4 regions of the Shewanella indica genome follow, and region 1 is predicted to be linked to each of the others. Evidence: predicted binding sites of a transcription regulator. Region 1 holds the regulator's gene; each other region holds the start of a gene.
What was found. The regulator FliA, encoded in region 1, starts transcription of late flagellar genes. The targets are predictions, from matches to a motif close to CTAAAGNTNNNNNNNNNNNNGCCGATA.
Positions count from the first base shown of each region.

Region 2: SIL79_RS18005 (VC2046/SO_2500 family protein) is a predicted target of FliA. The motif match lies at 2,376-2,402, and genes of this name have one in related genera.
Region 3: pomA (flagellar motor protein PomA) is a predicted target of FliA. The motif match lies at 2,807-2,833, and genes of this name have one in related genera.
Region 4: SIL79_RS11055 (DUF5610 domain-containing protein) is a predicted target of FliA. The motif match lies at 4,227-4,253, and genes of this name have one in related genera.

Region 1 is NZ_JAWXXR010000001.1:2,920,875-2,928,800, reverse strand. Features, by position in the region: gene SIL79_RS13165 (ParA family protein) at 1-62, opposite strand, end outside; gene SIL79_RS13160 (hypothetical protein) at 139-624, opposite strand; gene SIL79_RS13155 (protein-glutamate methylesterase/protein-glutamine glutaminase) at 617-1,765, opposite strand; gene SIL79_RS13150 (chemotaxis protein CheA) at 1,786-4,077, opposite strand; gene SIL79_RS13145 (protein phosphatase CheZ) at 4,093-4,830, opposite strand; gene cheY (chemotaxis response regulator CheY) at 4,844-5,227, opposite strand; gene SIL79_RS13135 (RNA polymerase sigma factor FliA) at 5,275-5,994, opposite strand; gene SIL79_RS13130 (MinD/ParA family protein) at 5,987-6,868, opposite strand; gene flhF (flagellar biosynthesis protein FlhF) at 6,873-7,926, opposite strand, start outside.
Region 2 is NZ_JAWXXR010000001.1:4,019,029-4,026,954, reverse strand. Features, by position in the region: gene queE (7-carboxy-7-deazaguanine synthase QueE) at 9-677, shown strand; gene SIL79_RS18025 (PLP-dependent cysteine synthase family protein) at 740-1,804, opposite strand; tRNA gene SIL79_RS18020 (tRNA-Tyr) at 1,985-2,069, opposite strand; tRNA gene SIL79_RS18015 (tRNA-Tyr) at 2,104-2,188, opposite strand; tRNA gene SIL79_RS18010 (tRNA-Tyr) at 2,227-2,311, opposite strand; gene SIL79_RS18005 (VC2046/SO_2500 family protein) at 2,437-2,925, shown strand; gene SIL79_RS18000 (DUF406 family protein) at 2,995-3,285, shown strand; gene SIL79_RS17995 (putative bifunctional diguanylate cyclase/phosphodiesterase) at 3,488-5,662, shown strand; gene SIL79_RS17990 (YchJ family protein) at 5,726-6,205, opposite strand; gene SIL79_RS17985 (YceI family protein) at 6,815-7,390, shown strand; gene SIL79_RS17980 (DUF3802 family protein) at 7,532-7,882, shown strand; gene SIL79_RS17975 (SpoIIAA family protein) at 7,907-7,926, shown strand, end outside.
Region 3 is NZ_JAWXXR010000001.1:18,906-26,831, reverse strand. Features, by position in the region: gene dxs (1-deoxy-D-xylulose-5-phosphate synthase) at 1-1,443, opposite strand, end outside; gene ispA ((2E,6E)-farnesyl diphosphate synthase) at 1,465-2,346, opposite strand; gene xseB (exodeoxyribonuclease VII small subunit) at 2,347-2,586, opposite strand; gene pomA (flagellar motor protein PomA) at 2,981-3,748, shown strand; gene SIL79_RS00120 (flagellar motor protein MotB) at 3,753-4,688, shown strand; gene thiI (tRNA uracil 4-sulfurtransferase ThiI) at 4,850-6,304, shown strand; gene SIL79_RS00110 (hypothetical protein) at 6,372-6,650, opposite strand; gene SIL79_RS00105 (transcriptional regulator GcvA) at 6,836-7,747, shown strand; gene SIL79_RS00100 (imm11 family protein) at 7,824-7,926, shown strand, end outside.
Region 4 is NZ_JAWXXR010000001.1:2,451,296-2,459,221, reverse strand. Features, by position in the region: gene SIL79_RS11080 (ABC transporter permease) at 1-456, opposite strand, end outside; gene SIL79_RS11075 (Fe(3+) ABC transporter substrate-binding protein) at 496-1,458, opposite strand; gene SIL79_RS11070 (hypothetical protein) at 1,726-2,181, shown strand; gene SIL79_RS11065 (glutathione S-transferase N-terminal domain-containing protein) at 2,143-2,733, opposite strand; gene SIL79_RS11060 (ferredoxin--NADP reductase) at 2,747-3,496, opposite strand; gene SIL79_RS11055 (DUF5610 domain-containing protein) at 3,610-4,188, opposite strand; gene SIL79_RS11050 (phosphoglycerate mutase family protein) at 4,325-4,831, shown strand; gene SIL79_RS11045 (FMN-binding glutamate synthase family protein) at 4,841-6,331, shown strand; gene SIL79_RS11040 (hypothetical protein) at 6,448-6,660, shown strand; gene SIL79_RS11035 (hypothetical protein) at 6,674-6,943, opposite strand; gene SIL79_RS11030 (ABCB family ABC transporter ATP-binding protein/permease) at 7,005-7,926, opposite strand, start outside.

The DNA of each region.
Region 1 (7,926 bases):
CTGGCTACAGTTGTGGTTTTGCCCACCCCGCCTTTTTGGTTTGCAATGGTCCAGACCTTCACTTTCTGCCCCTTATTCTCGCCTTGTCGGCCAACTCGCGAAACGAGCCACTATTATTGTCGTTCTTGTCTTATTCGGCTACTCATTACCCTCTTCACGGGTAGTGACCCGGATCCCACCGTGAGGTAAACGTATTACTTTTACGCCATCTTCCAACTCCGTCACCCTGGCATCTTCAGTATCAGCTTGGGGCGCTGGCGTTACAGCAGTACCTTGAACCGTTATTTTTTCAGGGTTCTCTGCGGTCGCTGCAGCCCGGGGAGCTTGCACTTGAGGCGATACATCCGCAGCAGTCTCTGCCGCCGATGTCACCTTAGGTCTAATCACATCCAATAAGGATGCTGTCTGCTGTGGATGACGGCTCATCCAATCGGCAATAATCGCCGCCTGTTCGTCCGGCACCATCAAGAGCACTTGGGACGACTCAAGCTGGTTGACTTCCTCGCTCAGGTGCCGGTTCTTTTGTCGCAAATCCCAGTAAAGTGCAGCCACTACCAACAGGGCAACCAAACATAAAAACAGCGCCAACCGGTATCCCAGTATGCGCGTTTCGTTATCAGCCACGAGCCGACTCTCGCAATATCGCTTCAGCCATATTATCCAGCGAAATGGATTGGCTGGAAATGCCGGCAGTTGTCACAGCCTGCGGCATACCATAAACAACACAGGAAGCTTCATCCTGGGCCCAGATAGTAGCGCCAACACCTTTAAGCATACGCGCCCCTTCACGGCCATCGGCGCCCATGCCCGTCAGGATAACCGCCAAAACATCACCGCCAAAAGCCTTGGAAGCTGACGCAAAAGTGATATCGACGCAGGGCTTGTAATTCATATCTTCATTGCCGGCGAGAATTTTAATCCGGCCTGTAGCCCCTGAACGCTCCAGCATCATTTGCATGCCGCCGGGCGCGAGATAGGCGCAACCGGGTCTGAGCATGTCGCCGTTGACAGCTTCTTTGACTTCTATCTTACACAAACCATTAAGCCTGCTGGCAAAGGCCGGTGTAAAAGCTGCCGGCATATGCTGTACCAATAAAATGGGATGCGGATAGTCCGCCGGAAACTGGGTCAATATTCGCTGTAATGCCACCGGCCCACCGGTGGAAGTGCCTATAACCAGCAATTTATATTGCTTGCCACTGGCTCTTGCAGGCGCCGCCCCCGCACTGCGTCTCTGCAATTGACGATTGGCTGAAATACTTGCTGCTGTGGCGCTCTGGCGCGGCAAACTGCTTGACGCTGCGGGCCGGTTTGACGAACCAAGCGGCGTAGGCGTTACGTTCGGCCGAACTATGGGGCGAAATATCCGCCTGCGTCCCAACGCCTTGACCCTTTGCTGCAGCAAACGAATCGCTTCATCCTTGTTGGTGGCAATATCTTCAAAACGCTTGGGAAGAAAATCCAAAGCCCCTGCGTCCAGCGCATCCAGGGTTGCCTTGGCGCCATCATGGGTTAAAGAAGAGAACATCAGGATAGGTGTCGGATGAGTGGCCATTATCTGCCGCACGGCGGTTATTCCGTCCATTATCGGCATTTCAATATCCATGGTGATCACCTGAGGCTTGAGCTCAGCGGCCAGCTTAACGGCTTCGGCACCGTTATTGGCCATTCCTATCACTTCAAGCTCAGGATCCTGATTGACTATTTCGCTGACTCGTCGTCGAAAGAAGCTCGAATCATCGACAACCAAAACTTTAATGGTCATTTAAATCCTTATACAGCACTTCAACGCTTGGACTTGGCGTAGTGCTTCAATAATCCTGGTACATCGAGGATCAGCGCAATACCGCCGTCCGATGTTATAGTGGCCCCCGCCATCCCCGGCGTACCGTGCAACATGGAGCCCAGCGGTTTAATCACCACCTCTTCCTGACCTATCAGGGCGTCCACCACAAAGCCTATCTGCATAGTGCCAAGCTGCACTATAACCACATGGCCATGCTTTTTGTCACCATGTTGGAAGCTCATCGGTTTACGGCTGAGCCAACGTTCGAGATAGAACAGTGGCACCGCCTTTTCCCTGACGATTACCGTCAGTTGTCCATCCACTATATTGGTCTTGGTCAGATCCAGATGGAAAATTTCATTCACACTGGAGAGCGGCAAGGCAAACACCTGCTTGGCAACTTCCACCATCAGAGTGGGCATTATCGCCAAGGTCAAAGGTACCTTAATCTCCAGACGGGTGCCTTTACCTTTGGCTGAATCGATATGCACAGAGCCATTAAGCTGGGTGATACGGGTCTTAACCACATCCATCCCCACCCCACGGCCGGAAATATCGGAAATCTCTACCTTGGTCGAGAAGCCGGGGGCGAAAATCAGGTTATAGGCTTCCTGATCGGACATACGGGCCGCGCTGTCTTCATCCAGCACGCCACGACTAATGGCAATCTCTTTGAGTTTCCCGGCGTCCATTCCGGCGCCGTCATCCTCAATTTTAAGCAGAATATGGTCACCTTCCTGGCTGGCTGCCAGGGTAATCACCCCGGTTCTTGGCTTACCATTGGCCTCACGTACATCAGGCATTTCAATACCATGATCCACAGAGTTACGCACCAGGTGCACCAGAGGATCGGCAAGGGCTTCGACCAGGTTCTTATCCAGATCCGTGTCTTCACCTATCATCCGCAGATCTATCTCTTTATTGAGGCTGCGGGCCAAGTCACGAACCACCCTGGGGAAACGACCGAATACTTTCTTAATCGGCTGCATCCGGGTCTTCATCACGGCCCCCTGCAAATCGGAAGTCACCAGATCCAGGTTAGCCAGCGCCTTGGACATCTCCTCGTCTTCACGGGATATCCCGAGGCTGACCAAACGGTTACGCACCAATACCAGCTCACCGACCATATTCATGATCTCATCCAGGCGAGCCGTATCAACCCGAACTGTCGTTTCCCCCTGCGGTACGCTGGCCGCAGCCTTGGCAGGTGTAGCGTCTTTAGCAACTGCAGGAGACTTGGCCTGAGGCTTGGCGGCGGCTTTAGGCGCCTCGACTTTGCTAGTTGCAGCAGCGGCCTTTTGTACCGCCGCTGCATTCGTTGCCGGCGCTTGGGACGCGGCAGCTTGAGATGCCGAGGGTTGGGATACAGCAGGCGCTGAACCACTGGCTTTAGCCCCTGGACCGGCGCCTTTGCCATGTAACTCATCGAGGAGCTTTTCAAACTCATCATCGGAGATTTCATCGGCATCGACACTGGCAGATGCGGCTTCCTCAACAACAGCACTGTTGGCTGCAGGCGCCGCGGCAAACTGCCCCTTACCATGCAATTCATCGAGCAGTCGCTCAAATTCATCGTCTGTGATGTCATCTGAAGAGGAACTTACAGGAGCGCTGTCGCTGGACTTGAGGGCGTCACTACCCAAAGCCGGAGCACTGCCGACAGAAGGCCCCTTGCCTGAACCATGCAAGGCATCCAGCAAGGCTTCAAACTCGGCTTCATCAATTTCATCTATACTGGCTGCGCTGCCTTGAGTCGATGTCTCGGGAGTCTGTGAAGTTGGCTCCTCAAACAGCTCCACCGCGGCACTATCAAGCATGCCATCAAACAACTCATCAACACTCTCATCGCCGGTTTCTACTGCGGCAGGCGTTTCAGCCTGAGCCTGTTCTGAAGGTAAAGGCGCACCTGAGCTAAGCAGCTTGAGTTTCGCCAATAACACTTCATCTGCAGCTTCCTGCTCCTGGCCGGATTGGGTTTGGTTGAACATGGTGTTAATCGTGTCCAACGCTTGCAGTATAATATCCATCAACTCGGAGTTGACACTGCGCTTACCGGTACGCAATAAATCGAAGGTGTTTTCTGCCTCGTGACAGACGTCCACCATGGGCCCTAACCCGAGGAATCCTGCACCGCCTTTGACCGTGTGAAATCCCCTGAAGATGGCGTTGAGCAAATCTGTATCTTCCGGATTGTTTTCCAGAGATACCAGCTGCTCTTGCAACAGCTCAAGGATCTCGCCAGCTTCAATCAAAAAATCCTGGAGTATCTCTTCATCAACATCAAAGGCCATTAAATTGACTCCTAATTAGAAACCCAGACTTGAGAGCAGATCATCGACTTCATCCTGACCATTCACCACGTCTTCGCGTTGCTCTGCGTTCAGTATGGGGCCTTCTGCCTCTATGCTCTTATCCTCAGCGCCGCAGAGATCATCCAGCGGCTGCTCACCGAACACTGTCAGCAACGAAACCAAGCTGTTTTCCACTTCCCGCACCAGCTCTATGACCCGACGGATCATCTGTCCGGTCAAATCCTGAAAATCCTGAGCCATCAGTATCTGATTCAGTAATTCCCGCAGCCGACAAGCATCGGCTTCACTCTGTTGCATAAAGTGTTGTACGTCATGACACAGGCCCTTGAACTCATGCAAGGCCAAATCACGGCGCATCAGCTTATCCCAGGCGGGTTTGACATTTTGCAGATTGGTACTCAGAGCATCCGACAAAGGCAAGCATTCTTCGACTGCGTCCATAGTTTTGTTGGCTGCTTGCTCTGTCATATCAATGACATAGGTAAGGCGTTCTTTGGCGTCTGGGATATCAGTGTTGGCAAGCTCAATAAGGCGGCTATCTACCTGAAAATCCACTAAGGCGTTGTGCAACTGGCGGGTCAGCTTACCGACTTCTTCGAACAGATCCCTTTGCAGGGGAGCCGCCAGTTCCCGCAGCAATTCGTCGGCCTTATCCTGCTCTCCCTGACTGAGCAAGGCAACCAATTCCTGTGCCTGCTCCAAAGTCACCAGCCCGGATGTCTCTGCTTTCATTGCATCACCCCACTCAACCGAGCCGTTCGAAAATCTTATCCAATTTCTCTTTCAACGTAGCCGCGGTAAAAGGCTTAACAACATAACCATTCACGCCGGCCTGAGCCGCCGCAATAATCTGTTCACGTTTGGCTTCGGCAGTTACCATTAACACAGGGATATGTTTGAGATGCTCGTCGGCACGAATCGCCTTGAGCAGGTCGATTCCCTGCATCCCAGGCATGTTCCAGTCGGTCACGACGAAGTCAAAGTCGCCCTTTTGCAGCATAGGCAGAGCTGTTGAACCATCGTCTGCTTCCTGGGTGTTATTGAACCCCAGGTCTCGCAACAAGTTCTTAATGATCCGTCTCATCGTTGAAAAGTCGTCAACGATGAGAATCTTCATATTCTTGTCCAAGGTTTCCTCCGGTGAGCTGACATACTTATAAGTTGCTCAATCATTAATTACGCTTGTGTCCAGTGCTTGAGTTTGGCTTTCAGCCTCAGCATGGCCTGACTATGGATCTGGCTCACCCGGGACTCACTTACCTCAAGAATGACACCAATCTCTTTTAAATTCAGTGCTTCGTCATAATACAGCGACAAAACCAAGGCATCGCGCTCTGGCAAGCGCTTAATGGCATCGGTTAAGGCTGATTGGAATTGGCTTTGAGCCAGGCCCTCAAAAGTGTCATCTGCCGGCATATCTTCCGACATCAACACATCGGGCGCTACCCCCAAATCTTCTATTCCTATGATTTTACCGGTGGAAACATCATTGAGAATATGATGGTATTCATCCAACGACATCTCCAATCGCTCGGCAATTTCACTATCACGGGCATCCCGCCCCAACTCCTGTTCGAGCTCATCCATCACCTGAGCGACTCGCCGGTTATTGCGATGAACCGAGCGTGGAACCCAGTCGCCACGGCGTATCTCATCTATCATGGCGCCACGAATGCGGATCCCGGCAAAGGTCTCAAACTTGGCGCCTTTGCTGCCATCAAACTTGGATGAAGCTTCCAGCAATCCCATCATGCCGGCCTGCAGCAGGTCATCGAGTTGAACCGATGCAGGCAGACGGGCAAGCAGATGATGGGCTATTCGTTTTACCAGCGGTGCATAATGCTCAACGATCTGTGTCTTATCGTTTAAACCTGCGTATGCAGCCGCTTTATTCACTCGTACCATCCTCTCGGTAATCTGTCCTTTGAACCAAGCGCTCAACAAAAAACTCGAGATGCCCCCCAGGTTGCTGAGGTATCGGCCAGCTCATAATCTTGTTTGCCAGTCCATGATAAGCAATACTGGCCGGAGACTTGGGATAGGCTTCCACTATCAATTTCTGTTTCCGCACCGACTTGCGCAGGTTCTCATCAAACGGAATGGTTGCCACAAGTTCAAGTGCCACATCCAAAAATCTGTCAGTTACTTTACTGAGCTTAGCAAATAACTCCATCCCTTCCCGCAAACTCCGTACCATATTTGCGACAATTTTGAAGCGGAACACACCATGCTCACGACTGAGGATCTTAATCAGCGCATAAGCATCGGTAATAGAGGTGGGTTCATCACAGACAACCACAAGTACATCCTGTGATGCACGGGAGAAGCTGAGTACCATATCCGATATCCCGGCAGCCGTATCGACTACCAAGATATCAAACTGGGTTTTCATTTCACTGAAGGCGCGGATAAGCCCGGCGTGCTGAGCCGCAGTCAGTTCGACCATGGCCTGAGTCCCCGAGGTGGCGGGAATAATACCTATTCCTTTTGGGCCTCGAACGATAATATCATCAAGCTCCGACTCTCCCGATAGCACATGGGACAAATTGCGTTCGGCGCGTAAGCCGAGCATCACATCCACATTAGCCAACCCTAAGTCAGCATCCAAAACCAGGACACGTTTGCCTTTTTCTGCCAGAGCAACCGCGGTGTTGATGGAGACACTGGTTTTACCCACGCCCCCCTTGCCTCCGGTCACGGCAATTACTTTTACTTTTTCGTTATTTGGTTGATTCATCATTCGTAAACCGCTCGCTTGGTCCCGGGTCATAGCTTTACTCAAATGCATAGGTCATCTCTTCTGACCTGGCTTTATTATTAAAATGACTTGCTTCAGTCTTGTTCAATATGGCCAATGCCTGCTTGGCCAAGGTCAGGGTATCAGCGACCTGCATATCCTCAGGAACCCTTTGACCATCAGTAATATAACTTAATGATAATCCACTTTGGATCAACACGCTCAACGCGGCACCCAAAGAGACGGACTCATCAAGTTTAGTTAAAACCGCCCCTGCGAGATCAATTCGCTGGAAATGACTTACCGCCTCTTCAAGCACCCGACGTTGGCCGGTCGCCGAGAGCACCAGATAGCTACGAATAGGCAAACGGGTATTGGCGGTAAGGTTATCCAGTTGTTGGTACAAGCGCATATCCCTTTGCCCCATACCAGCGGTATCTATCAAAACCAGCTTCCGGCTGCGGAACTGATACAGTATCTGCTCCAACTCATTGAGGTCATGAGCCTGCTTCACCGGACATCCCATTATTTTGCCATAAGTTGCCAATTGCTCAAAGGCTCCGATGCGATAATGGTCCATGGTAACCAACAATACGGAATCCGGGCCATGATGGGCAATAAAACGGGCCGCCAATTTAGCCAATGTCGTGGTTTTACCGACTCCTGTAGGGCCGACCAGCGCGACAATACCGCCCTGACGCATTAAATCATCACCTTGATTATCAAGCAGGTTTGCCAGACTTTGCGGCAAGGCATGCCCAAGCTCAGCACTTTGATAGTGCTGACTCAGCGATGCCAGACGCTCGGCAACTTCAGGGGAGAATTCGGCTTCCAGTAATTTACGTTCCAGCATGGCACCGACAGGATCGGTGCGGCTACGCTGATCCGCCATCAAACTGGACAGCTGATGAGTCAACAAGCCGCGCAGAGAAGCCAGCTCTTCACGCATGGCCTCCATCTCTTGTTGTTGCTTGGCGCTATTGCCCTTACTTGCCCGCTCAGGTGTTTTTTCCCGCAGCTGTGGGGCTGGTTTATGCTCTTCAGTGAGCCCTTGGGCCCAAGCCGGCATCTCCAGTTCCTTGACGTTACTT
Region 2 (7,926 bases), 1.1 Mb from region 1:
GAACCCCGATGTACTACCCCGTCAACGAAGTCTTTGAAACCCTGCAGGGAGAAGGTGTGTTTACCGGCGTTCCGGCCATTTTTGTGCGTTTGCAGGGGTGCCCTGTGGGGTGTCCTTGGTGTGATACCCGCCAGACCTGGGACAAGCTTGAGCATAATCAGGTGAAACCTGCCGATGTGATCCGCACCGATGGCAGTATCGGTCGCTGGGCAGAGCATGATGCCAAGTCTTTACTGGAGGCGTTCAAACAGCAGGGATTCAATGCTAAGCATATAGTGATCACAGGTGGTGAGCCTTGTCTCTATCCGCTCACTGAAATGACAGAAGCATTTAATGCCGCAGGCTTTCGCACTCAAATTGAAACCAGTGGCACCTTTGAGGTGAATTGCAGCGCAGATACCTGGGTCACAGTCTCGCCCAAGGTCGGTATGAAGGGGGGGATGCCGGTACTGCGTCAGGCGCTGGAGCGGGCAAATGAGATTAAGCATCCGGTGGCGACCGAGGCTCATATTGAGGAACTGGATCAACTGCTGCTGGGGTTGGATCTCAAAGACAAGGCTATCTGCCTGCAGCCCATCAGTCAGAAGAGCCGGGCGACGGCGCTGGCGATGAAAGTCTGTATCGAACGCAACTGGCGTTTGTCTATCCAGACTCACAAGTATCTGGATATCGAGTAATCCGTAGTGGTAATCGACAAAAAGCCGCATTGATGCGGCTTTTTGTTATCTGAAGCGCGTTCTTAGCAGCAGAGTTCACCCGTGGTTTCAAACAGCTTCAGTTTGTTTTGATACTGGCTGATATCCCCTATGTTGGCGGCTATCCACTCGGGGTTGTAATAAGTGTCCAGATAGCGCTCACCGGGATCGCAGATCAGGGTCACTATTGAGCCCTGGCGGTTGTCGCGTTTCATTTCGGCCGCCAGCATCAGGGCGCCATAGAGGTTGGTGCCGGTCGAGGCCCCAGTCTTGCGGCCGATGATCTGTTCCAGCCAATGGATTGTCGCCACAGAGGCGGTATCGGGGATCTTCAACATGGAGTCGACCACCCCCGGGATAAAGGAGGGCTCAACTCTGGGCCGGCCTATACCTTCAATCTTGCTGCCTTGCTCGCAGGTGATGGTCGCATCTCTATGTTGAAAATAGTCATAGAACACTGAGTTATCCGGGTCGACCACACACAGCTTGGTGCAAAGCTGTTGATAGCGGATATAACGGCCAATGGTGGCCGAAGTGCCACCGGTACCCGGGCTCATCACAATCCACTCGGGAATAGGGAAGGGCTCGCGCTGCATCTGATCGAAAATGGCATTGGCAATATTATTGTTGCCGCGCCAGTCGGTGGCCCGCTCGGCATAGGTGAACTGATCCATATAATGGCCATTCAGCTCCCGCGCCAGCCGCTCAGACTCAGCGTAGATTTCGCTGGAGTGATTGACAAAGTGACAACGGCCGCCATAAAACTCTATCTGCTGTATCTTCTTGCGGGCGGTGGACGCCGGCATAACCGCAATAAAGGGTAGTCCCAGCAGGCGGGCAAAGTAGGCCTCGGAGACAGCTGTACTGCCGGATGAGGATTCAATGACAGGAGTATCCTGTTTGATCCAGCCGTTACACAGGGCGTACAGAAACAGTGATCTTGCCAAACGGTGTTTGAGGCTTCCGGTTGGATGGGTGCTTTCGTCTTTAAGATAGATATCCACTCCGGCTACCGCCGGCAATTCCAGTTTAATCAAATGTGTGTCGGCGCTGCGCTGAAAATCGGCTTCGATTTTGGCAATTGCTTCGTTTACCCAGAGATCGGCCATTGTTGTTGTTCTTTCTTATAACAGGATGGTCTTAATCATAACCAATGGTAATGACAATGGATAGCGAAAACTCAGGTGCATTGAGGCACAGACACAGGCTAGGCTATTGATTATTGTGGAATTGGATAGTTTAGGCGCAGATAAAACGTTTGGGAGTTTTATTAAAGGATAAAAAAGAAATGGTGGAGGGAGAAGGATTCGAACCTTCGAAGGCGGAGCCGTCAGATTTACAGTCTGATCCCTTTGGCCACTCGGGAACCCCTCCACATATTTTTGGAGCCAGACATTGGAGTGAAAGATGGTGGAGGGAGAAGGATTCGAACCTTCGAAGGCGGAGCCGTCAGATTTACAGTCTGATCCCTTTGGCCACTCGGGAACCCCTCCACGATTTCACTTTCGTGTCTTTTTAAATTGTAGGCAAATGGTGGAGGGAGAAGGATTCGAACCTTCGAAGGCGGAGCCGTCAGATTTACAGTCTGATCCCTTTGGCCACTCGGGAACCCCTCCTCAATTGCGGCCGCCATAGTAGTCAGAAACCTTTTTCATGTAAAGCCCGATTTTAAAAAAAGGGCTAAAGTTCGTGGTCATTTGGTCGATTAACTAACAACGAGTTGTTTTGTTGGTGTTTTTTTATGCGTACTGATGTTTCCTTAATCAATGAGCTGCAATTGGGCGAACGGTTGAATCTGGCTGTTGAGTCCCATCGCCGGGGTGAGTTTGCCCTGCTTTTGGCATTGCTGTCTCAAGATGTGCGCGATTGGCCTCAGTTTCACCTGCACGATGATATTGAACTAGACACTGTCCTGCGGCAGCAATTTGACTTGCCTGCGCCTCAAGCTTTGCTCGGAGACTTGAGTCAGGAGCCTTTGCCGGTAGATAACAGTTATCATTTTCTCAGTGACGGTGAACGTAGCTTTCAGTTGGCCCAGGCCTTGATGCCTGAACCTGTGGTTATTCGAGGGAAGAGAGACAGCGGGATGCAGGAAGCGCTGAATAATTGTGATTGGCACACAAGGCTGCGCACGGAAGGTGTCTTGAACCAACCCAAGGTGGCATTGATGGAGTTTGTTGATCAACTATCGGAACAACGTAAACTGGCCGGTCTATATCAAACGGCGTGAGGCTTGCCTCAGTCCAGGGGGCGTCCATGGTTTATACTGTTGCGTGACTCTCACTATCGGAGATAAGAGATGAAGAGTATTGAACAGGCTCAGGCCGCCAATGTGCAGGACACTTGTGCCGAATGTGGCAGCTATGTGGATATAGGAACAGTGGTCGAAGAAGGAGACACCTTGCTTTCGTTGACTTTTCAAGGTGAGTCGGCAATGGTTGATGCCGAGGCTCTCAAGCAATTGGCCACAGACCGCTTCGCCGATGTCAAGGTAGAACTCAGCAACTCAGAGCAGACTGTGACCCTGGCGCTGACTTTTTCCTGCAGTGCCGAGAAAATGATTTTTCAGTTGGAAAACGCTTTGGCATAAGCTGCGCTTTTAGCCAAATGGTCAGTAGTGTTCTGTTCGTAAACCAAAGCCACAAAGCAAGACATAACAAGGTAAATGTAACAAAGTATGAGTTGTCTTGCTGGGTATTATGTAAAAGTGTAATCTCGCGCAGAGATATGATGGCAGGCCCGCGCATTCGGCGCGGGTTTCTTTGAGCCCGAAAGGGAACCTGAGGATATGTGTGAAGCGACGTAGTTATCAGCGATTGCTGGAGTTGTTGACCAACTCGGTTGCCAAGCAACAGGGCGACTTCGCCAAGACGGCTGAACTGGCTACAGAACTCCTGTGTCAATATCTCGATGTGCAACATGCCAGTGTCTGGTCCTGGTCCAGGGATCAGCATGTACAGTTTGAAGTTGCCCGCTTTGGCTCGGGAAAGCCTCTTAAAACGCCGCGTCCATTACACCTCAATCAAATCCCATCTTATATCGACCAACTCAAGCAAAAACGCCATATTGACGCCAATGATGCGGTGGTTGATTGGCGCATGAGCGAACTTGCCGAAATCTATTTTAGCGTCAACGGTATTGCCAGTTCTCTGGATGTTGCTATCAGGATCAATGGTCATATTGAAGGGGTTTTGAGCCTGGAGCGAACCTCTACCGGGCATCACTGGAGTGATTTGGAAATCCATTTGGCATCGCAAGTGGCTGACCAGCTTGCGCTGACTCTGGCGACCCATGACGCCTACCGCAAAGACGAGTTGCTGACGCTGTTTCAGTCGGCCGCTGAACAATCGGCCCAGGTCAGTATGCTGATCAATTTGCACACAGAAGCGATTGAATACATCAACAGCGCCCATGAACAGATCACCGGCATCCCAAAAGAGAAAATGCTGGGTGCCAGTCTAAAGCAGTTGTCCTTCTTCAAGCAGCAACCCAAACAGGCTGAAATGACCCTGGCCAAGGTGTTGCGTGGCGAAGTAGCGACGGGCGAAGTGATGCTTAATCGGGAGTCTGGCCAGGAATACTGGCTCAGATACCATGCCAGTCAATTTATTACCCAGCGTGGTAATCACTATGTGTTGGTATCCTGCGAAGATTGTACCGAGCAGCATAACTATCAGGCCGAACTTGAGCGCTTGGCCTGGCGTTGCAGCCTGACCGGGCTATACAACCGTACCCATTTTAATCGTTTACTCGATAGAACCTTTAGCGGGCAGTTGCTGCTGATCGATTTGATTGGTTTTAAACGCTTCAATGATACCTATGGACATGAACAGGGCGACGCCCTGTTGATTGAAGTCGCCCGTCGTCTGAAACATTTTGCTTCTCTTTATCCCGACTGCAGTATTGCCAGAGTAGGCAGCGATGAATTTGCATTGTTGCTTGATGATAGCGGCGATCTCGATATTGATGCCTGCTGTCATCGCCTCTATCAACAACTGCGAAATCCTATCAATATCGGCCGTGAGCAAGTGGATCCCAAGCCGGCACTGGCTGCGGTAGACATTGCCGAAGTCGCCGAGTTGGTCGCGCCGCTGACTTGCGCCGATATTGCGCTGCAATACGCCAAAAAGAAGCAGGGCACGGCCATTCAGTTTTTCAACAGTGCACTGCTCAAGGCGTTCAAGGATGATGCCCAGATAGAAAGAGATCTGCACGCTGCCATTCGGGGTAGGCAGTTTGAACTTTATTATCAACCGCTTAAAGATCTGCAAAGCTGCAGTTACATAGGCGCGGAAGCGCTGATCCGCTGGCATCATCCCAAGCGGGGAGTACTTTATCCCGGCGCCTTTATCGATATTGCCGAACAGTCGGGGCTCATCAATGCCATAGGCACCTGGGTACTGGAGGCTGCCTGTCGCCAGCTTAATTTGTGGCAGCACCACAATATCAATATTGCCATGCATGTGAACGTGTCGGCGCGGCAGTTTTTCGGTAGTAATCTTTATGAACAGGTTTGGCAGTTGCTCAACCGTTACCGCTTGAAACCCGGCACTCTTATTTTGGAGATCACCGAAACCGAATTGATGGAGGATATACGTTATGCCACCAATTTATGCCAGGAACTGGCTGACTTGGGGGTAGGGCTTGCCATTGATGATTTCGGTACGGGTTACAGTTCAATGCGCTATTTGAAACAGTTTCCCATCAGTAAGCTCAAGATCGACAGATCCTTTATCTCTGATCTCAGCATTAGCCGCGAGAGCCGCGAAATCGTCAGTGCGATTATCGCCATGGCCAAGGCGTTGAATATTTCCCTGACAGCTGAAGGGGTTGAAACCGCTGAACAGGAAAGCTTCCTTACTTCATGCATGTGTCATCAGGCCCAGGGGTTCCTGTACAGCCCGGCGCTCAGAGAGGCCGAATTCAATGCTTTTCTGCAACAGAGTCAACCTGCATTGCTGCATTGATCAGCTAGTTTAAGTTTTTTAGGTTCCACACTTAAATCCGGCCTAAGTTAAATCCAGCCTAAGTTAAATTCGTTTCAGGCAGCAGTGTTTGAACTTGTTGCCGCTATTGCAAATGCAAGTGTCGTTGCGCCTGGGATAGCTGACCGCAAACTGCTTGCCCTCGGTGTAAAACCAGCGGCCGCCCTCAAATATAAATTCAGATTCTTCAAAAATAGCGTCCAACTGGCCATCGGCCAGATACCAGGCCTTGAAAGTGACTCTGGCCTTGGTTTGTCCTGCTGTCAAAGGCTCCCGCGCGACAATTTGCAGGCCCAACCACTGGGTCTTTGGCATTTGGGCCAGGGTTTGTGCGCTCAGTCCCTGGCGATAATCCCGGTGATGGGTATCGATAAGATAATCAAATTCTGCTTTAACAAAGGCGGCATAGCGGGAGCGCATCAATTGCTCTGGATTGGCGGCGCTGTGTTGTTTGGTGTGAAGCGGCTGACAACATTCACTATAAGGGAGCTTGGAGTTGCAGGGGCAAAGGAGGTTCGCTGTCATCGAGGTTTTCAGTTTCAATTTGGGGCCGGTTAAACGGCTTGGGTTTGCATTGCCGGAGATCATAGCGCTTTGAGGCCTGGCTTGCATTGAAACAATCAATTTATTCGGGTGAATTTCGCAGTTTTCCGCAAGTGTAGGCAGGAACGGAGTCACTTTATTCGAAGGATAAGTAAACAGATTTGAAGGATAGGGTAAGCGGGAGCATGTATCGATATTCGGGGCTGGAATGGCTTGCAGAAGTGCGTCTGGGTGAAAGCCGCGTACAGGCTACTTCAGGATGAAACGACAGTCATTTCGGTTAAAAAATAGCGAACCTGTTTTATTGAATTGAACAATATGCTTTAGTAATGAGTAATCTAGGGAAGGTGCGAGTAAGTTCTCGTGGCACTATTGCCGTAAGAGCCCCGAAGGGCGTGGCTTATCGGCCTATCTGCTGTGTTGTTCTTGCAAAGGAGTAAGGCTATCTGCTGCAAGCCACGCCTTGCATTCAGGCCGGTAAGCCGATGCAGATCACAGATGGGCTTAATTGCCCTTTCTCTGGCGAAGTGTCTGTTTTTAAACATCTTAAATCCAGGCTCAGTTCACTTTATGCCCTACAAGGAAAAGAATATGCAGAAATGGATCCCTTTATTGGCGCTCGGCGCCTTCAGTAATCTGGCGCTGGCGGCTGACTGGCAGTTGGATAATGCCGATTCCAAGGTCAGTTTTATATCGGTTAAAAAAGGTGACATTGCCGAGGTACATGAGTTTAACCAGTTGAGTGGCACGCTTGCTGATAATGGCGAATTCAAGCTGGAAATTCCGCTAAGCGGGGTCAATACCGGCATAGAGATACGGGATAAACGGATGCAAACCATGTTGTTTGAAGTGGCCAATTTCCCGACCCTTACGCTGACGGCTCAAGTACCCGCTGAGTTGGTGGATAAGCTCAAGCCAGGTGAGTTGTTGAGTACTGAGATAGATGGCGTATTGTCACTGCATGGTAAGACCCAGAACAAACGTTTTGAACTGGTTGTGGCCAGGCTTGGGCCGTCGAGCCTTTTGGTCACTTCACAGAAAGCCGTCATAGTGAATGCCGAAGAGTTTGGTCTGACCGATGGGGTTGAAAAATTACGTGAAATTGCCGGTCTATCCAGCATCAGCAAGGCTGTTCCTGTTTCATTTGTTCTAAGATTAAACAAGTAACGAACGACAGCTTGATTTGAGGCAAGACTCAAGGTGGAATTTGTTTCATAATGTGACTTTCCGGTCACGGCTTAATAGGCAATTAGACCGGAGAGTGTGCCCCTTATGGGTTGGCCTGAGACGTTGCACGCGGGAAGAAAGATGGTTACAGACAAAGACGGCTATATGCACCTCATTCAATTCCTGACTGAACACCTTGGCTTGTTTGAGACCCCTGAGGGGGGATCTTTGAGCGACAGCAGCGTTATGGAGGAGTTCGAAGAGCAGCTGTCGGCACAGATTATTATGGTCTGTGGCCAAAACCCACAACTATCTTTCGTCCAACGCAACACAGTCATCCGTGAAATCGATGCCATAGTGTATGATCTGGAAGAGATCTTGGCCAAGGTGGCCAACCATAAGGCCACGGCAAAACAAACCTTATTTATCAGTGAGTTTGCCGGTTTGATCAAGAATCTGTTCGATCAGGAAATTGCCAAACTCCAGGTTTAATAATGCATAAACTGGAGGCTCAGGATGCTGACACTGCTTTCCGG
Region 3 (7,926 bases), 2.9 Mb from region 1:
CGCACTGCCGCGAGGGTAGCGCACTGCGCTTGGGCCCTTATCGTAGCAGTAGCCGGTGTAAAGCATCTGCCGACATTCGTTTTCATCGGATGGCGCCATTATCACCATGTTGGGTACGCAGCGCAGGTAGCTGAGATCGAAGGCGCCCTGATGGGTAGGGCCATCGGCGCCCACAATGCCGCCGCGGTCAATGGCAAACAGTACTGGCAGGCGCTGCAATGCCACATCGTGGATCAACTGATCATAGCCGCGCTGCAGGAAGGTGGAGTAAATGGCCACTACCGGTTTATAGCCTTCACAGGCAAAGCCGGCACCTAAGGTCACTGCATGTTGCTCGGCGATGGCGGCATCGAAGTATTGCTCGGGGAATTTCTGGGAGAACTCCACCATGCCGGAGCCTTCGCGCATGGCCGGGGTGATCCCCAGTACCTTGTCATCCTTGGCGGCAATGTCGCACAACCATTTGCCGAACACCTGGGAAAAACTGGGTTTCCCGGGTTTGGTGACCGGTTTGCAAAATTGTGAAGGGTCAAACTTGGGCACAGCATGCCAGCCGATGGGATCTTTCTCCGCAGGCTCATAACCTTTGCCTTTCTTGGTCATGATATGCAGCACCTGCGGCCCCTTGAGGCTGCGCATGTTACGCAGGGTTTCTACCAGAGCATCCACATCATGGCCATCGATAGGACCTATGTAGTTAAATCCCAGCTCTTCAAACAGGGTTCCCGGTACCACCATGCCTTTAAGGTGTTCCTCGGTGCGGCGCGCCATCTCTTTGATGACGGGCATGCCCTTGAGTACTTTCTTGCCGCCTTCTCGTATCGTGGTGTAGAAGCGGCCTGACATCAGCTGTGCCAGGTGGTTATTGAGGGCGCCGACGTTTTCCGAGATAGACATCTCGTTGTCGTTGAGCACCATCAGCATGTCTTTGTGCAGATCGCCGGCGTGGTTCATGGCTTCAAACACCATGCCGCCTGTCATGGCACCATCGCCTATCACGGCTACTACCTTGCGGCCGGCCTGTTCTTTATCCGCGGCGACCGCCATTGCCAGTGCGGCGGAAATTGAGGTGCCGGAGTGGCCGACACTGAAGGTGTCGTACTCACTCTCTTCCCGCCAGGGGAAAGGATGCAGACCACCTTTTTGGCGTATGGTAGGCATGCGATCGCGACGACCGGTAAGGATCTTGTGCGGATAGGCTTGATGGCCCACATCCCAGACCAGGCGGTCAAACGGGGTGTTGTAGACATAATGCAGCGCCACGGTCAGTTCGACCGTACCTAAGCCAGAGGCAAAGTGACCGCTCGACATGCCCACAGATTTTAATAAAAACTCCCTGAGCTCGTCGGCCAGCTGAGGGAGCAGGCTTTGTGGAAGTTGACGTAACTCTTCCGGGGTATTGGCCTGTGCCAGCACAGGAAACTGAGTGATATCCAGACTCATAACGAGATACTTTGTCTCTTTTTATACTCTTCGCTCAACGATATAGCGGGCGAATTCGGCAATTAACTGGCTATTGTATGGCAATTTTGCCAGCGCTGATAGTGCATCTTCCAGCAGTTTTTGAGCTGTAGTCTTGGCGCCTTCCAGCCCCAACAGTTTCGGGTAGGTACTCTTGTTGGCATCGAGATCCGAACCCTGGGGCTTACCCAGCTCTTCAGTACTGCCGGTGATATCGAGAATGTCATCCTGTACCTGGAATGCCAGACCTATGGCATCGGCGTATTCCAGCAGTGCCTGCCTTTCATTATCATCGACATCGGCGGCAATTACCGCAAACTCGACGGCGCAGCGGATAAGGGCACCTGTCTTCAATCTGTGCAGGGCGGTGAGCTGCGCAAGGGAGATCTCTTTGTCTGTGGCATTGAGATCCTGGGCCTGGCCACCGCACATGCCGCGGTAGCCGGAGGCTTTGGCCAGCGCCTGCACCAGGCGCAGGTGTTGGCGGTCGCTGAGACCCTCAATATCGCTGCTGATAAGTTCAAAGGCCAAGGTCTGCAAGGCATCACCGGCCAGAATGGCGGTGGCTTCGTCAAAGGCGATATGCACGGTTGGCTGACCGCGGCGCAGGGCATCGTCGTCCATGGCCGGCAGATCGTCATGGATCAGCGAGTAAGCGTGAATACATTCTATGGCGGCGGCGCAATCATCGAGGCGCTCAAGGGGAACGCCGAGCATCTCGCCCACAGAGTAAACCAGAAACGGCCGAATACGTTTACCGCCCAGCAGGGCACCATGTCGCATGGCAGCCTTGAGTTTGGGCTCGGTATCATCCAGGGTGTCCAGAATGGTGCCAATCCTTTGATTGACTCTCTGCTGGTATTGGTTAATAGCTTGGGTTAACACTCACTCACCCTCGACATCAAATGGGCTCAATGGCGCCTGGGGATCCTGGGCCAGCAGTATGGCAACTTTCTGTTGCGCCTGTTCCAGTTTGGCCTGGCTGCTGCGCACCAGACCTATGCCACGCTCGAACTGTTTGAGAGCATCGTCCAGCGATACTTCACCGCGTTCCAGCTCGGCGACTATGCGTTCCAGTTCGTTGAGAGATTCTTCAAAGCTCAGATTTTCGGGTTTTTTGGCCACATCGGTTTCCTTGGTGCACCTTGGTTGCCGGCCCATTCCTGCGACCTGATTGTCACGGTGCAAAGGTATAAGGGGAGGGGATTGGCAGCAGGTGTCTTGGCGTTATGTTCAGCGTGACACAAGGTATATCAGGGCGCGATAAGGGTCAAATTGAAGCGCCCGTTATTTGCTCAACAGCACGCTTTGTCGCTGATTTTTTTTGGAGAAAATTAAAATCTTCCTAAACTTGCCTAAGCCCTGTCCGATAACTCAAAATAGAAACTGTTGAAAATTATCATATTCATCTCCTGCGAATAGCCAAGATCCTATATCACCCTTTGAGGCGGATCGGCTTGTATGGGATAGAGATCCCGGCCACACTGTGTCGGGTCTGCTTTAGAGGTGAGGAGCCACTGTGGATTTAGCAACCCTGATAGGACTGGTAGGTGCTTTTGCTTTTATTATCATGGCAATGGTCAGCAGTGGCGGCATTGCAATCTTTATTGATGTACCTTCGGTATTGATTGTGATGGTAGGTTCGCTGTTTGTGGTGATGATGAAATTCAACCTCAAGCAGTTTTTGGGGGCGGTCAAGATTGCCGCCAAGGCGTTTATGTTCAAACTGGACAAACCCGAAGAGTTGATTGAACAGTCGGTCACCATGGCCGACGCCGCCCGCAAAGGGGGCTTCCTGGCGCTGGAAGAGGCGCAAATTTCCAACAGTTTTATGCAAAAAGCGGTCGACATGCTGGTGGACGGCCACGACGGCGATGTGGTGCGTGAAGCACTGGAGAAAGACATTCAGCTGACCGAAGAGCGCCACAAGGCGGGGATCAGTATCTTCAAGGCGCTGGGTGATGTGGCGCCGGCTATGGGGATGATAGGTACCCTGATTGGTCTGGTGGCCATGTTGTCCAACATGGATGACCCTAAATCCATCGGCCCGGCAATGGCGGTGGCCTTGCTGACGACCTTGTACGGTGCGGTTATTGCCAACATGGTGGCGATTCCGATTGCCGATAAGCTGGCGCTGCGGATGAACGAAGAGATGCTCAACCGCAACCTGATTATGGACGCTGTACTGGCTATTCAGGATGGCCAGAACCCCAGAGTGATTGAGGGCTTCCTCAAAAATTACCTGTCTGAGAAGCAGCGCAAAATAGATACAACGGACGGAGAGTAACACTATGGCCAAGCCCAAGTGTGATTGTCCGCCACCCGGCGCACCCATGTGGCTGGCAACCTTTGCCGACCTGATGTCGCTGCTGATGTGTTTCTTCGTGCTGCTGCTGGCCTTCTCCGAAATGGATGTCATGAAGTTCAAACAGATAGCCGGCTCTATGAAATACGCCTTCGGGGTGCAGAACAAGGTTGAAGTGAAAGACATTCCCAAAGGCACCTCAGTGATTGCGCTGGAGTTCCGCCCCGGACGCCCGGATCCCACTCCGATTGAAATAATCAACCAGCAAACCAACGAGATGACCCAGCAGATCCTCGAGTATCAGGAAGGGGATGACGACAGTGCCGGTGGCGTGCAGCAGCAAAGGGGCGAGCAGCGTGGCGGCGAGGCTTCGGCCACGGCGCAGGAGCAGGCCGAAGACAAGAAGACCCAGGAACAGCAGGCGGCTCAGGATCAGATTAACGAGCAGGTCAAGAAGATGGCCGAGGCGCTCAACAAAGAGATAGTGGACGGCGCTATTGAAATCGAGTCTCTTGGGCAGCAGATTATCATCCGTATTCGGGAGAAGGGCGCCTTTGCCTCAGGTTCAGGGTTCCTGCAACCCAGGTTCAAACCTGTGGTGCAGGCGGTTGGTGAGCTACTCAAAGATGTACCCGGGATCATCACTGTCTCCGGCCACACGGATGACATGCAGATAAGCAATGAGCTGTACAGCTCCAACTGGGACCTATCCAGCCAGCGGGCGGTGGCCGTGGCTCACGAATTGGTCAAGGTGCCCGGCTTTGATGCCAGCAGAATGAAAGTGGTGGGCATGGCTTCCACTGCGCCTTTGGTGCCCAACGACTCGCCGGAGAATCGCGCCCGTAACCGCAGGGTGGAAATCTCCATTGAGCAGGGCAAGGCCAAAGAGTCTGATGAGATTGAAGTCGATCCCAATCTTTGATGGCGCAGCAGCATCAGAATCAGAGCAGCCTGAAAACGGCTGCTTTTTTTATGCTTCTGCAATCCGGGCACGGCTTTGGAGTGGCAAATCTCTGTGCCAGCTAGCGGGTCTTTGTTATAATCCCACGATTGCTGTTTGAAATTTTTTTCCTCGGGATCCCCATGAAGTTTATCGTAAAGCTGTATCCAGAAATCATGATGAAGAGCAAACCGGTAAGAATGCGTTTTACCAAGATGCTCGAGTCCAATATCCGCAATGTACTCAAAAAAGTGGATGAAGACGCTGCCGTTACCCGCCAGTGGGATCGGATTATGGTGCAGGTTCCCAAAGACAAACCCCAGCTAAAACAAGTTTTTGCCGAGCGTCTGGCTTGTATTCCCGGGATTTCTACCATCAGCCAGGTCAATGAATACAGCTTTGAAACCGTTGATGATATCTACCAGCATGCGCTCAAGGTGTATGCCGACGAGCTGGCGGGTAAGACCTTCTGTGTCCGCGCCAAGCGCAGCGGCAAGCACGACTTCAGTTCGCAGGATGTGGAGCGTTACGTAGGTGGTGGCCTGAACCAGTTTACCGAAGCGGCCGGTGTGCGCCTCAAAGACCCGGATATGACCATTCATCTGGAGATCAACAACGACAAACTCTACCTGGTGGAGAAGAAGATCCCCGGGCTTGGCGGATTCCCGATCGCGACCCAGGAAGATGTGCTGTCCCTGATCTCCGGCGGTTTTGACTCAGGGGTGTCCAGTTTCCAATTTATCAAAAAGGGCTCCCGTACCCACTACTGCTTCTTCAACCTGGGCGGTGCCCAGCACGAAATCGGGGTCAAGCAGGTGGCGCACCATTTGTGGAAGACCTATGGCGAGTCGCATAAAGTCAAGTTTGTGACAGTTCCCTTTGAGCCCGTAGTGGCCGAAATCCTCGAGCGTATAGACAATGGCCTGATGGGCGTCATACTCAAGCGGATGATGATGCGCGCCGCCGCCAGAGTGGCGGAACGTATGGGGGTTCAGGCGCTGGTCACAGGTGAGAGCCTGGGACAGGTATCCAGCCAAACCTTGACCAACCTCAATGTGATTGACCGTTGTGTCGATACCCTGATCCTCAGACCTTTGATCACCATGGACAAGCAGGACATCATCAACGAGAGCCGCAAGATAGGCACGGAAGACTTTGCCAAGTCCATGCCTGAATACTGCGGCGTGATTTCACAAAAACCCACGGTCAAGGCGGTGTTGTCCAAGGTTGAAGCCGAGGAAACCAAGTTTTCCGAAGATCTGCTGGACCGGATTATCGCCGATGCCGTGGTCATGGATATTCGGGAGATAGCAACCGACATGGATACCAAAGTAACGGAAACCGAAACCGTCGCCAGTGTCGGTCAGGGTGAAGTGGTGCTGGATATCAGGGCGCCGGAAGAGGAAGAGAGCAAGCCGCTGCAACTGGAAGGTGTCGAGATAGTTCATATTCCTTTCTTCAAGCTGGCCAGCGCCTTTGCCGAGCTCGATAGCAGCAAGACCTATCTGCTCTATTGCGACCGCGGCGTGATGAGTAAACTGCAGGCGCTCTACCTTCAGGAGCAAGGGCACGGTAACGTCAAGGTTTACCGCCCCTGATAAACAAAAAGCCGCCTCTCTCGAAGCGGCTTTTTTGCTGCTGACGCTCAGCGAAATCCAATGGGGCTCAGTTAAGCTGAACCTTTGATGGACTGGCTGCCGCGTCTTCGGCCAACAGCAGTGTCGGCTCGTCCAGCGCATGGGTTTTGAGCTCTTCGCTGTTGGCGGCAATGTTACGGCTCAGCTCCTGCTCAAGCAGTTTGAAGTCTATCTGCACCGCAGGGGCTTCGACAGCAACTCTGGGCAGAGGACGAGCTTGCGCCGGTGCAGAAAGACTTTCCGCAGCCACGGCGCTGGTGCTCATGCCAAACAGCAGGAGCACAAAAACGGATTTAAAGTTCAACATGGGATGCCTCCGGGTGAGAACGGGCACTGAGTGCCAGTGTCAGACCTTCCCTTCGACTGCTCAGAGATTGTCTGAATATTCAACTTTTCGGCGCAAAATTTAACCAAAATCGCTGGCTTTAACAAACGATAAAATGTAACAATCTGGATTAGAAAAACTAATTAAAAAATGAGAAGTGGATCACTATGTCAAAACGACTCCCTCCGCTGAATGCGGTCAAGGCGTTCGAGGCAGCAGCAAGGCATTTGAGCTTTACCCGCGCCGCCGAAGAACTGTTCGTTACCCAGGCCGCAGTGAGTCATCAGATCAAGGCGCTGGAAGACTTTCTGGGATTAAAATTATTTCGCCGAAAGAACCGCTCGCTGTTACTGACCGAAGAAGGGCAAAGCTACTTCCTCGATATCAAGGACATTTTTACCCAACTGTCGGATGCCACCGACAGGCTGCTGGCCCGCAGCGCCGTGGGTTCCTTGACTGTCAGCATGTCGCCCAGCTTTGCCATTCAGTGGCTGGTGCCGCGTCTGGCAAAATTCAGTGAGAAGAATCCCGATATCGATGTGCGGATCAAGGCGGTGGATGCCGAGTTCAGCGCCTTGTCCGACGATGTGGATGTGGCAATTTACTATGGTCAGGGTAACTGGCCCGGGCTCAGGGCCGACAAACTGCGCAACGAAGTGTTGATCCCCGTGTGCTCGCCAATGCTGCTCAACGGCCCCAAGCCATTGGAAAAGCCCGCCGATCTTAAATATCATACCCTGCTGCACGATATGAGCCGTCATGACTGGCAGGCCTGGTTCCGCCAATGCGGCGTAACGGATGTCAATGTGAACCAGGGGCCGATATTCAGCCACTCATCTCTGGTACTACAGGCGGCGGCCCATGGCCAGGGGGTAGCTCTGGGCTACAGCGTGCTCGCCCGCCCCGACATCAAGGCCGGGCGTTTGGTCTGTCCGTTCCAGGAGGTTCTGGTCAGCAAAGATGCCTATTATCTGGTGTGCCAGCAAAAGCATGCCGAGTTAGGTAAAATCGTCGCGTTCCGCGAATGGATGCTGGATATGTTTGCCGAGGAGTCGCGTAGTGAATTGTTGCCGGGATAAGTCGGTAACACGCTTCTCTGCATATACAGGAAGGCACTACAAAGAAGTGAAAGCTTGCAGTTTATAGGGAACTTTGATGGAACTGGCTTACATAAACGAAAACACGGAAGAGAGTGATGCCATGTTTAGTTGCTCTGATAACAGAGAGCACCTGTACGAAGACATGGACTACATTCCAG
Region 4 (7,926 bases), 470 kb from region 1:
GAAGAGCACCAGCGACAACATCACAGTGGCGCCGCCCAGAGTTCGAATATCGGGAAACCAGTAGTCGGTTACCGATTGCCAACCAAAACTTGCGCGTAAAAAACGCTGCACAGGCCCGGCATAATCCAGTAAATCGGTATACACATAAGCGACAATATAGGCCGGCATGGCCAGCGGCAACAACAGAGCCCACTGGAACAGGCGCCTGCCGCGAAATTCACAGCGCGCCACCAGCCAGGCAGCAGGCACCGCCAAAAGCAAACTGCCGACACTCACCCCCAACATCAGCCAAAAGGTATTGGCTATGTATGACGGCAACACAGTGGCAAACATCTGCCCAAAGCGGGTTTCACCCGGTTCGAACGCCTGCATGACCAGCGCCAGCAACGGCGCCACCATTAAGCCGCAGACGATAAACCCCGCCCACGACCAGCCCCTGGAGAAGGTCAGGATCACAGCTATTCCCCCATAGCCTTTGCAGAAACGCCTTCAAGCTCAGAGATCAAACTTAACCTCATCGAGCAGTCTCAGCGCCGCCTGATGATGCTCTGCCAACTTGTAGACAGGCAAATCATCGGCTTTAAAGTCTCCCCAGGATGCCACCAACTCTGAGACAGGCACATCGGCCTTGACCGGATATTCCATATTGACCTCGGCATAGCTCTGTTGGGCGGCATCCGAAGACAGATACTCCATCAGTTTGAGGGCATCGGCCGAGTTAGGCGCATGCTTGGCCAGCGCCATACCCGAGACATTGATATGGGCACCACGATTTTCCTGATTCGGGAAGTTGATCACTGCCGCTTCGGCCCATGGCCGCTGTTTGGGATCTTGCAGCATCTTGCCATAGTAATAACTGTTGCCGATGGCGATATCACACAAGCCTTCTTTCACCGCCTGCACCTGCGCCCTATCGTTACCCTGAGGCTTACGGGCCAAGTTACTCTTCAGTCCCTGAAGCCAACTCTTGGCATCAGCTTCACCGTGGTGGGCTATCATGGAGGCCACCAGCGCTATGTTGTAGGGATGCTTGCCACTACGCATACACACCTTACCCTTGTAACGGGCATCGGCCAGGTCTTCATAGTTGATTGTCAGCGGCCCGAGGCGCTCCTTGCTGGAATAGAGATTACGCACCCTCATAGTCAGGGCATACCAGTTTCCTTCGGGATCCCGGTATTGGGCCGGAATATTCTGCTTGAGTGTGTCACTTTCCACCTGTTTGACCAACTGCTTGTCCACCAATTCCTGCAAGCGGGAAAAGTCAGACGTCAGCACCAAATCCGCCGGTGATAAGCGTCCTTCACGGGCCAATCTATCGGCGATGCCATCTTTGGCAAACACAAAATTAACCTTCACCCCGGTAGCCTGACTGAAGTCATCCAGAATGGGCTTGACCAAAAACTCCTGACGATAGGAATAAACCGTCACCTCATCGGCGGCAACCACCGGCAACATCAAGCTGGATGCGGCCAACGCACTGCCAAGTATCAGACCTGTCTTGTAGCTCATATTATTCAGTACCTCATGTTGGATGAGTAATTTAATGAGAACTATTTCTAATCAACTTTATTTTCAGCCTAATGCAAAAATTCTGACAAGGGGAATACAGATGAAAACAGACAGAATGGCAGTGGCTGGGAGCAAAGCGATTGGAATCGGCCAAATTGTCGCAAACTAAACTAAACTGAACCTTAAAACTTATACATGGAGAGAGGAAGTATCTTGGATATTTTGGAAATCCTGCTGGCTGTGGTGTCTTTGCTACTGATCTTGTTTCTGTTCCGTCACAGGTTAAGACCTGAAAAGCGTCGGCAGGACAGACCCTCTGCCCCCAAAGAGAAACAATATCACTGTGTCTCCATAGTGTTGACGCCAAATGCCTGCCAAGCGATAAGAGCGCTTGAAGGCAAGCGTTTTCTGTCAAAGGAGGCGCCCCGGCTCCCCTTGGCGGAATGTGACTGCAGCCAATGCGACTGCAAGTATCAACATCATGAAGACAGAAGAGTTCCCTTCAGCGATCGGCGACTGGACTATGGCATGAGCCGTGACCTCTATGGCGTCTTCGGTGAAACCAACCGCAGAACCCACCCCAAGGGCAGGCGTTACTCGGACTTGGCCAAACCGCAAATCACCGAGAAATCACCCAGGACGAGTATCTCGGAAACTCTGCCTGATTGATGCCGATTCCAGCCAGTATGCCAAGGCCGGTGCCACTTTACGCCAGTCGAGATCCGGATGACGAAAATCAAGGTATTCGAGTAGCACCAACAGCAGTACCTGTCTGGCATCGAGTGGGCCGCTCGCAATAATTCCCTGACGCTCCACCTCCATTAAGGCTCTGAGCAGGGCCTGCTCGAAACGGCCGCTCCAGAAAGATGAACGAACCCCCTCCTCTTCACGCATCTGTTCCTGCCTTAAGCCAACGGCGCTATCCAGCGCGCCTTTGAGCAGCGAGAACTGGCACTCATAAGCCCAGTTTCCGGGTGGTCCAAAGAAACAATTCTGGCCGAATTTGTCGTCCAGAAAGCGAGCTATGACTTCGCTGTCGAACAGTGCGGCGCCATCATCCAAAAGCAGACAGGGAACTTTCCCCAAAGGGTTAACCGACAGTAACTCGTCACTGTTATCGAAAGGATTGACCAGCTTTTCATCCAACGCCAAACCCAGCTCGCGGGCAATAACCCTGACCACGCGGGCATAAGGCGAAGCTGTAGAGTAATAGAGCTGCATCCAGACTCTCCTGTTACCAGTATTTTTCGACTGTTATCTGTCCTGGGGCCCGGCGCAGGTTTTTGGCCAAGCCTTTATCGATAAGTGCCGCCGTAGCCCCCTGGATCATCCCGGGATTACCACAAAGCATCAATTGCGAGTCCTTTGCACTTATGTTCAGCCCGGCCTTGGCCTCTATCTCACCACTTTGCAGGCCATCCGGGATGCGACAACGCAACGCACCATCAAAATCTTCACGAGTGACACAGGGCACAAACACAAATTGCTCGGGATAGGCCTGTTGATAGCCGCGGATCTTATCGAGATAGGCAAGATCCTGCGCTTCTCTTACCCCGTAAACCAGAACCACCTTATCAAACCGCTGCCAAGGCTCAGGAGTATCCAACATGGAAAGAAACGGCCCCACAGCCGTACCTGTTGCCAAAAACCACAGGTGACGCCCCTGTAATTCTCCTTTTGGGATCTCATCCAAAGTCATAAAGCCGGTGGCTTTGTCTGTCACGCTAATACTGTCACCCGGCTGCAAAGATTGCAGATCCGGTGACAACTGGCCTTGATCTACCGCCACCGCCAGTATTTCAAGATAGTCAGTCCCAGGGGCATTCACCAGCGAATAGGCCCGGGCGATACGTTTATCATCCCGCAGCTGACTGAGCTTGATAAACTGGCCGGCAATAAACGGTGCTATCTCGGCGGCAATCCTCAGGCTGAATAACTTGCTGTTCCAATCGATACGCTCAATGACCCGACCTTCAGTCCACATAGCTTCTCCTTAGGTAACACAAGACGATTATTGCAGCATAACCCCATATTCAACCAACAAAAACCCCTCATAGTGAGGGGGTTATCTGCAGGTAAGATTTCGCATGATCTCGATTATTCCTGCTCTGTGCTAAAGCTATCTCTGAATGCCTGCAACCCTTGCTGTACCAGAGCGTAAGTTTCATCCACCCCAGTCTTGATTTCGCCTTCCAGCACCTTGAGCCCGGAGAGGATATCCGTCGCCTCTTTAAAGCCCTGATCTATGGCGCCGCCGATAACGTCCATAAAACCGGACAGCTGACTGTCAAAGTCCATGCTGGAATTTTGCTGCTGGTAGACACTGAAGAACTGAGTCGCAAAGCTAACAATTCTGTCGGCCGTGGCCTCGGGAGAAGTATCTATCTGCTGCTCCTGCACCTGCTGCAGGGCATTTTCACCCATGTAGGGTGCCAGTTCTTCATTGATGGCCTCAATCGCGGCGCGATACAAGAGACTCATGGGTTCGTTGCCACTATTGAGACTTACCTCCTCCTGCGCCGCCAGAATAGCGTTATTCATCAACTGCTGACTGACATGGCGGATGCTCTTGCTACTGGCGACTTCAGATACCGCCTTGCCATGATTACCATCCAGTTGTTGGGTCTTATCCTTGGCCACCTCAGAGACCTGAGCGCCATGATTGCGGATTTCCATCTTGGTTTCCTCGTATGAAAAGCGTGTCCCAGGTTAATTATCGACCAATTCAGCAATTAGTTTAGTGATTGTTTACCCAGGCCGATACTCGGGCTATGATCCCACATGTTATTTAAGTATTTGATAGAAAATAAAAATGGTAAGAATTTTTCTACTGCTTTGTCTTTCAGTGCTTTTTGGTTTGCCGTCCCAGGCCGCCAACACTAATCAAACCATATTCCTGGTTAGGCACGCGGAAAAAGCTCAGGGAAGCGATCCCGGGCTGACAGCCGCCGGTAAGGCGCGAGCCGAGGCTCTGGCAGCGGCACTACAGGACACCCAACTGCAAAGGCTGATGTCGAGTGAGTTTCGCCGAACTCAGGAAACCCTGGGACCAATTGCAACAGCCAAACAACTCAGGATTGAGGTGTTTCCAGCCAAAGGCGGCTTGGAGGTTCACATCAATGCCATAGCTGATGCGGTCAAAGCCAGCCAAGGCAATGTGCTGATCGCCGGCCATAGCAATACGATTCCGGCCATCATCAAGGCACTCGGTGGCCCCCTTGTTAGTTTGGATGAGCAGCAATACGATCAACTTTTTATTCTCACCTTGGCAGAACAGGGGCCCACGGGCCTGGTAACCAGCCACTTTGGCAGTCAATAAGGATAGAAGATGCGCGAGCAAAACTGGTTTATGTGGGGCCTGGAACTCTTTTCCGGCCTGTTTTTGATAGTCGTCGGCTTAGGACTCTTGGTAATCACTTATATGTATATCGCCGATGTGATGCAAACCAAGCAGGCGGTGCGGCATAACTACCCTGTTGTCGGACGATTCCGATATTTCTTCGAGAAAATGGGCGAATTCTTCCGCCAGTACTTTTTCGCTCTCGATCGGGAAGAACTCCCCTTCAATCGTGCCGAGCGTAGTTGGGTCTACCGGGCGGCGAAAAATGTCGACCGCACCATAGCCTTCGGCTCCACCAGGCCACTGGAAGCCAACGGCAGCATACTGTTTATGAACACCGCCTTCCCCACACTGGATCAAGACGTTGTACCGCCAACACCTGTGATTATTGGCCCTGACTGCGAATATCCCTTTGCCACCAGCGCCATTTGCCATATTTCCGCCATGAGTTTCGGCGCTCTTTCTCGCCCAGCTGTTACCGCCCTTTCCCATGGGGCAGCCCAGGCAGGATGCTGGCTCAACACAGGGGAAGGCGGCCTCAGCGCCCACCACCTCAAGGGAAACTGCGATCTGGTATTCCAGATAGGCACTGCCAAATATGGCGTTCGCAACGCTGAAGGGCACCTGGATGATGACAAGCTCAGGGAAGTGGCCGCTCACTCTCAGGTGAAAATGTTCGAAATCAAACTCAGTCAGGGAGCCAAGCCAGGCAAGGGGGGAATTCTTCCCGGGGTAAAGGTAACCGAAGAGATAGCCGCGATTAGAGGGATCCCAGCAGGAGAGGATTCCATCAGTCCCAACGGCCATATCGAGTTTCATCATGTCGGCGATATTCTCGACATGATAGCCAGAGTCAGACAGGTGACAGGCAAACCCACAGGGATCAAAGCGGTCTTGGGTGATACTCACTGGTTGGAAAATTTTCTGGAAGAGATTAACCAACGCGGTCATGACTCGGCTCCCGATTTCTTCACCCTCGACAGCGCCGATGGCGGAACGGGCGCAGCGCCGCAAACCTTGATGGACTATGTTGGCCTACCGCTGAAAGAGAGCTTGCCACTGTTGGTCGATCAACTGCGGCGGCATGGACTGAAGCAAAGGATTAAGGTGATAGCCTCTGGCAAGCTTATCACCCCCTCCAGAGTGGCCTGGGCGCTGGCGCTTGGGGCGGATTTCACCGCCTCAGCGAGAGGGAATATGTTCGCGCTGGGATGTATTCAAGCACTGCAGTGCAACAAGGATACCTGCCCCACCGGGATAACCACCCATAACAAGAAACTGCAACAAGGATTGGATCCCAGGGATAAATCCACCCGAGTCGCCAACTACAACAAGGCATTGCACCATGATCTGGGGATGCTGGCCCACTCCTGCGGGGTTACTGACCCAAGACAACTCAAACCACGCCACGTCAGAATCGTTACCCAAAGTGGCCTGTCGGTATCTTTGGATAAATACTACGCTCACTTCGATCAATGAGGTATTGTCACTGTCACCGAAGCGTAATAATGGTTAGATTGTGCGTTGCATCACAAAAGTGGTAAGATCTTGCGCCTAATCAAGACTTGCCACTTCCAGAGGATTTTGAAGTGAAAATGACATTTGTCAGTCAGGTCCCCAAGCCGGAAACGAGCAAAACTGCATCGCTCAGCTGCAAGAATTGCAGCCGTTTAATTGAGATTGAGGGAGAGATGCTCTGTTATCGCGGCGGTAAAATAACTGAACTGACACCGCTAAATGAAGCGAAAAATAGTTTCAACCTACTGTGCGACGGCTGGCAAGCCGACCGCAACCAAACCAAGAAATAGCATCAACTCAGGCTCAGCTACGCACTTCCCCTTGCGACTGAGCCTGCTTTCTTGACTCACTGATAATTCCTTCCAACGCCTCATTAAAGGGTTCTGCAGATACCATAGACAGAGTCAGGCCGCGGGTGGATACTCTCAGCCCGGCACGTAACTCGGTATGTAATTGATTGAGGGCAACATCATCCATACCTCGGGCCTTAAGCTCATCCGCCAGACAATTCCAATCTGTACGGACTTTGTCCTGCATTCCTTCAATATTGACCTGCAATACAATGTTTTCCATCTGTGCTGCCCCCATGGCTGACGCGACTTTGGACTTTCGAGTATGCGGCAGCCAGGCTGAATCAATGCTGAACTTGCACCGACTCATCTGACTGTTTTGTGTGCTGGATCCGCCATAAACGCGCGTAATATCCATCGGCGGCCAGCAGGCTGTCATGGCATCCGGATTCAACCAACTGGCCTTGGTGCAACACTAAGATTTTATCGGCATCCACCACTGTCGATAGCCTGTGGGCAATCACCAAGCTGGTATGGCCCTTGGCAACTTCGTCGAGCGCCTTGAGAATTGCCCGCTCGGAGCGGCTGTCCAGCGACGAGGTGGCTTCATCGAAGATCAGTATCGGCGAGCGCTTCAATATCGCCCTGGCAATAGCCACTCGCTGCTTTTCACCGCCGGAGAGTTTCATGCCTCTCTCACCCACCTTGGTCTGGGCCTGCTGCGGTAATGCCTCAACAAACTGCTTAAGGTGGGCCAACTCTATCGCCTGCCAGATTTCGGCGTCCGAAGCATCGGGGCGGCCATAGCGAATATTCTCAAACAGAGTATCGTTAAACAGCACAGTGTCCTGAGGCACTATGGCAATGGCTCGGCGCAGTGCATCTTGGGTCATATCGCGAATATCGATACCATCGACCCGAATCGCTCCTTGGCTGACATCGTAAAAGCGGAACAACAAGCGCACCAACGTCGATTTACCGGCGCCGCTTTCACCCACGACAGCCACCTTCTGCCCGGGCTCTATCTCAAAACTCACACCCTTGAGTATCTGCCTGTCACCATAGCCAAAGCCAACCGAGTCAAAGCTGATTCGGCCCTCTGTCGGCACGATATCCTTGGCCGCTGGGTTGTCTTTTACCAGCGGAGTCTTATCCAGCAGCGAGAACATCCGCTCTATATTGGCCAAAGCACCCCGAATTTCACGATACACAAAACCCAGGAAGTTGAGCGGCATAAAGAGTTGCATCATAAAGGCGTTGATCAAT